One region of the Neobacillus sp. SAB-20_R2A genome, then DNA from elsewhere that is predicted to be linked to it. Evidence: predicted binding sites of a transcription regulator. Region 1 holds the regulator's gene; the other holds the start of a gene.
What was found. Region 1 encodes NrdR, which represses ribonucleotide reductase genes. Its sites were predicted from a motif close to AACACNATATATNGTGTT; they were not measured.
Positions count from the first base shown of each region.

Region 2: a site for NrdR is predicted at 1,308-1,325, ahead of V5M37_RS21465 (vitamin B12-dependent ribonucleotide reductase). Genes of this name have one in related genera too.

Region 1 covers NZ_CP145895.1:4,656,685-4,659,868, forward strand. The annotation lists gene V5M37_RS22885 (replication initiation and membrane attachment family protein) at 1-1,008, opposite strand, end outside; gene nrdR (transcriptional regulator NrdR) at 1,057-1,518, opposite strand; gene V5M37_RS22895 (hypothetical protein) at 1,621-2,019, opposite strand; gene V5M37_RS22900 (glyceraldehyde-3-phosphate dehydrogenase) at 2,121-3,152, opposite strand.
Region 2 covers NZ_CP145895.1:4,381,872-4,385,055, reverse strand. The annotation lists gene V5M37_RS21475 (rhodanese-like domain-containing protein) at 1-129, opposite strand, end outside; gene V5M37_RS21470 (lipoate--protein ligase family protein) at 311-1,147, shown strand; gene V5M37_RS21465 (vitamin B12-dependent ribonucleotide reductase) at 1,477-3,184, shown strand, end outside.

The sequences.
Region 1 (3,184 bases):
TTCCGATTTTGATGGTTCTGCCCCTCCCGACAGGTCTTTTAAAAACTGCAAAGGGGACGTTGTTTCCAAATAATGAATGAGCTTCTCTTCCTTTGTTTTTGGCTCTTCCGTTTGAACCCGATGGGCAGCCGGCTGGGTACGTTCGATGAGTGTCGGCAGCTGGTCATAGTTCACAAATTGATACCAATCACGCGCAGCTTTTCGCAACTCTTCCAAATCAATTTCATTTGCCTCATTAACAGCACTGAGAATAATATTTTTCATTTGAATAGCATCGATATTATAAAGAAATGCGAGTTTACTAATAACCTCTTTTACCTTATGGTTTAAAGCTTTGTTCGGGACAAGCGATTCATTTAAACCGGCGATAAGCAGATCAAAATCAAACGTACCGATATCAATTTGCACACCACTTGAATCGTGACGCCCTATAAAGTGCTGGTCTGTATCGGCAGCAAGATCCTCAGAGTTATCCTGCATATATTGGATAGTACCGGGTGTTGCTGACATAAACACTTCCTGAAACGCCTTAGTGGTTTCCTGATATCCTGTACCTTTTGGGATTTGCTGTTCCGAGAAAAAGCGTTTTAAACGGGAAAAATGATTTTTTCCAATTTTACGATAAAGATAAATGTTAAGCATACCATCCAAAAAAAACTGGTCCGGGCTTAACGGAGGGTGGAGTTCATAAATAAAGGAACGCACCTCATCCTCCGTTTTAACATAAGTCTTCACCAAGCCGATTCCTTCGAGTTTTAGGCGTGCTTCATAGATTTCATTTAGATTCCGACCTAGTAGATTCATTAATAAATGGTGTGTGGAGGATTCCGACCATAATCGATTTTCTTCCAGTTCAGCCCAGAGTGTCATATACAAGCTAAAGCAAGTTGACCCAATTAAAGGCTGGTATAAAAATGTCAGCACTTTTCGGTCATACTCATGCAGCAGTCCATTAGCGGTAACAATATAACGATCGATTGGAAGTATTTCCTGCCAATGCTGCGCCATTTTCATTCAAACCTTTCCTATTAGCTAAAAAAGAGCCGAAACAGCTCTTTATAATTTCTCTTTGTTCATTAATTCTTTTAATTCTTCGATAAAAACATTGATATCTTTAAATTGGCGGTAAACTGATGCAAAGCGGACATATGCAACCTCATCTACTTTTGAGAGCCTGTCCATTACCATTTCGCCAATCTCATCACTTTTAATTTCAGAAACACCCTGACTTCGAAGAGCTTTCTCTACACCATGTGTAATGTCCTCTAATTCCTTTAAAGCAACAGGGCGCTTTTCACATGCCTTAATAAGCCCGCGCAGGATTTTATCGCGGCTGAATTCTTCCCTCGTTCCTTCCTTTTTGACGACAATTAAAGGAATCTCTTCGATTTTCTCAAATGTAGTAAAACGGTACCCGCATTCTTCGCATTCTCGTCGTCTTCGTGTTGCACGTCCCTCATCCACAGGCCGGGAATCAAGTACGCGTGTGCCATAATTCTGACATGAAGGGCATTTCATCTCCTAAACCAACTCCAAATCTAATAGGTAAATCCGAACATTTTCCGCAACAATTCTTACTATTATCTTATAAAAAAGAACACCTTTTCACAAGTAAAAGTATTAATAGTTTTTTCCTGTTCCAATATTGGTATGTACTTGGCTAATTCGCTTATAGTAGGCGACAATACGTTTTTTTAATTCCGGATAGGTCCCAAGCATTGCGAACTTTTCGGATGAAATAGTAAAATCCACAGCTGTTTCCATCGGTTTAACAGAGACAATTGTTGCAATAAGAAAACATGGGAAGGGCTTCTGAATATCAACAGCAATCTCGCCGTGCTCCTTAGAAACCGTTGTAACATGGCAATCAGCATCTTCTTTAAAAATTTGTTCTACCGAATCGAAAACCTGATTGAATGTCCCTTTATAATAATGAGTTTTTAAAGAATCATCAGTTTGTTTATCTGTTGTTTCAATTTGTCTTTTAAAACGGGTAAAGAGCCCCAATAAAATCGCCATTAGCGTCCCTCCTTGTAAACCTTTGTTTCTAGTGTATATCAATATCCCGAAAATATAAAAAGAGGTGCCTGTAAAGCAACCTCTTTTTAATCTTATCTTATTTAGCTAACCTTTACCTGCGACATTTTAGCCATTTCTTCGGCGACAAGTAAACTTAAGTCGACTACTCGTGTAGAATAGCCCCACTCATTATCATACCAAGCCAATACTTTTACTTTTCTTGTCCCCATTACCATCGTGGAAAGTCCATCGATAATGGCGGAATGTTCATTCGTATTAAAATCGACTGAAACTAATGGTTCCATCGTAAAGTCTAAAATTCCTTTTAACGGACCTCCGGCAGCTTCTCTAAACGCCTTGTTAACATCATCCACCGTTACATCTTGCTTAAGGTCTACAACTAAATCAACAAGGGAAACATTTGGCGTTGGAACGCGCAGTGACATTCCATGTAGTTTGCCCTTCAATTGCGGCAGAACAAGAGATAGTGCTTTCGCTGCTCCTGTCGTAGTCGGAATGATAGATTGTCCGCACGCACGAGCCCGTCGTAAATCCTTGTGTGGATTATCGATATTTTTTTGATCATTTGTGTAAGCATGAACAGTGGTCATTAATCCGCATTCAATTCCAAATTTATCATCTAAAACCTTTGCAACTGGTGCAAGGCAGTTTGTTGTACAAGATGCATTAGAAATAACTTCATGGTGTTCAATATCGAGCATTTCTTCATTTACACCCATAACAATCGTAACGTCTTCATTCTTACCCGGTGCAGTAAGGATTACCTTCTTTGCTCCCGCTTCTAAATGCAGCGCAGCCTTTTCCCTAGCGTTAAACTTTCCAGTTGCTTCAATGACAATATCAATTCCCAATTCTCTCCATGGAAGTTCTTCTGGATTACGATTACTTAAAAGCTTGACTCTTTTTCCATTTACAAGCAGTTCATTATCTAAAGGGATAACTTCTCCCTGGAATGTTCCGTGATTGGTATCATATTTAATTAAATGTGCTAACGTTTCAGCAGGATAGCTTGCGTTGATTGCGACAACATCCAGCTTTTTCTCAAGGATTGCTTGTCTAAAAACCATCCTTCCAATTCTTCCAAACCCGTTAATGGCAATTCTTGCTCTCATTTTACGGCCCCTTCCGCATTAATGTTATACTT
Region 2 (3,184 bases), 270 kb from region 1:
CTTTCTGTATCCTGCACGGAATTCCTCTTCTGTTACTGTTTTTACAATCCTTTTTTGATAAAAAAAAGTAAAAACAGAGTAGATGATAACCGCTACGACAATGATTAATAAAACATAAAGTGAATTCAACTTCTATTTGCCCCCTTCAAGCTTGTTGCACTAGTATTTATTATATAAGTCATTTTCTTAAAGATAAAGAAGAATGGACAAAAATCTTCTTAAAAAATTATACCAAAAACATCTCATTTTGAAATTCCCCCTCATTTTGATAGACTAGTAAAAGGAAATTATAAATAAAAGAGGTTTTTCTATGGAAAAAGAAATATGGCGGTTTATCGATTCTGGCAATAGTTCTCCTGCTTTTAACATGGCATTGGATGAAGCCTTGTTAGATTGGCACAGCGAAGGAAAGATTCCACCGGTGATCCGATTTTACGGCTGGAACCCGCCGACGCTGTCCGTTGGTTACTTTCAAAAGGTTGAAAAAGAAATTGATATGGAAGCGGTAAAAACACACAGGCTTGGCTTTGTCAGAAGACCAACTGGAGGCAGAGGGGTTCTCCATGAGCATGAACTGACATACAGCGTCATTGTTTCAGAGGAGCATCCAGCAATGCCCAAAACAGTTACTGAAGCTTATCGTGTAATTTCTGAAGGGATTTTAAAAGGATTTCATCAACTGGGACTAGAAGCATATTTTGCTGTTCCGAAAACAGCAGAGGAACGGGATGCCTTAAAAAATCCTAGGTCCGCGGTTTGCTTTGATGCCCCCAGCTGGTATGAGTTGGTGGTGGAAGGGCGCAAGGTCGCAGGAAGTGCTCAAACACGGCAGAAGGGTGTCATTCTCCAGCATGGCTCGATTCTTTTAGATCTGGATGAAGACAAGCTTTTTAGCTTATTCAAATACCCAAATGACCGGGTGAAGGAGCGGATGAAAAAAGCATTCAAGGATAAGGCTGTTGCCATTAATGCGATTAGTCCGCGAAGGATTACTCTCGATGAGGCCAAGGAAGCTTTTTATAAAGGATTCGCAGAAGGTTTAAATATTGAGCTTGAATCCTATCAGTTGACAGATGAAGAGCTTGCCTATGTTAATAAGCTCGCAAAAGAACGGTATGAAAATGATGAGTGGAATTTTAAGAGATGACTTGCTAAAGCGGCTTTGCCGCTTTTTTCCTATTTCATTGGAGGCAACCGGCGAAAATTGTTAAAATTTCTCGTTTTATAGCGAAAATTGCACTATATCTTTTATTTTCTCGTGAATCTATTTATTTTAAAGTTTGACAAAATAATTGTTTTTTGCATGACATACAATATATAGGGGTGTCGAAAATATTTTCGGTACTATATATTGATTTTTTGTTGCCATGCTATGTTCAGATATGGTAACTTAAATTTATTAAATCAACTAGATAAGCAAAAGCTTACTAGATTCTTACACAAGATAGAGAATATATAGATAAAGGAGTTGTATTCATGTCTGTAGTTTTTAGACAAGAATTGAATATTGATTTTGGGAGGTTGAATGAGGATATCCGCCTATTTCCACAGGTGCACCCGGTCACCCCAGATATGAAAATAACTCACAAGGGTGTTTCGCGTTTAGTCATGTTAGACCGCTACACCTTCAAAGATACTGAAAAAATCACCCTCACAAATGGCGACTTTGTTGTTCTTACGATTAAAGAAGATCCAAAATTCCCGGCACGCGGCCTAGGATACATTCAGGAAATCGATTGGGAGAAGAAGAAAGCTAAGGTTTTAGTAGAAGAGGAATTTAGAGGTGTCCTCGATGGTGAAGCAGCAGAAACTGGAGTTATTTATAGTTCGCTGGATGTCATTGAGAAGCCGTTAGAGCTTTTCTATGAGCAGATTGCTAAACGTGTTGCGACTGGCATTGCTGCTGTAGAAGAGACGGAAGAGAAGCGCATCGAATGGACAGAAAAGTTCTATCAAGAGCTAGTAAGCTTGAACTTCATTCCGGCCGGCCGTGTGCTTTATGGCGCGGGCTCTGGCACTGAGGTAACTTATTTCAACTGCTATGTAATGCCGTTCGTAGCAGATTCCCGTGAAGGAATCTCCGACCACCGCAAGCAGGTAATGGAAATCATGAGCCGCGGTGGCGGTGTTGGAACCAATGGTTCGACATTACGGCCAAGAAACACTTTGGCAAGAGGTGTAAACGGCAAATCGTCTGGTTCGGTTTCTTGGTTAGATGATATTGCGAAGTTGACTCATTTGGTCGAACAGGGGGGCTCGCGCAGGGGCGCCCAGATGATCATGCTGGCGGACTGGCATCCTGACATCATTGAATTCATTATTTCTAAGATGCAAAATCCTAGAATCCTTAGATTCTTAATTGAAAATACATCTGATGAAACAATCAAAAAGCTTGCTAAAGAAAAGTTGAAATTTAAACCATTCACTCTTCAAGAAGAAGCGATGTACCAAGGAATTGTAAATTATAAGAACATTCCTGGTTATGGTGGTTTCAGCGAATCAATTATTGCAGATGCTGAGGAAAAACTCGCAACTGGCGGTACTTATTCAGTTCATAATCCAGAGTTCCTCACTGGGGCAAATATCTCTGTTTGTTTAACAAAAGAATTTATGGAAGCTGTTGAAAACGATGGTGAATATGAACTTCGTTTCCCTTACGTAGAAAACTACGACCAAGAGGAAATGAAAATCTATAATGAAAAATGGCATGAAGTTGGAGATGTTCGTGAGTGGGAAAGACTGGGTCACAAAGTTCGCGTCTACAAAAAAATTAAGGCAAAAGAACTTTGGAACTTGGTTAACATTTGTGCGACTTACTCTGCAGAACCTGGTATCTTCTTCATTGATAATGCAAATGACATGACAAATGCGAAAGCATATGGTCAGCAGGTAGTAGCAACGAATCCATGTGGTGAGCAGCCACTCGCACCATTTTCTGTCTGTAACCTTGCTGCAGTAAACCTTGCAGAAATGGCGGATAAAGAAACTAAAACAGTAGACTTTGAAAAATTGAGAAATACAGTAGCAGTTGGCGTCCGCATGCAGGATAACGTCATCAATGCTACCCCATACTTCTTAGAAGAAAACAAAAAGCAAGCTCTCGGTGAACGCCGCGTCGGTCTTGGTGTAATGGGTCTGCACGACCTGCTTATCTACTGCGAGACTGAGTACGGTTCGCCTGAAG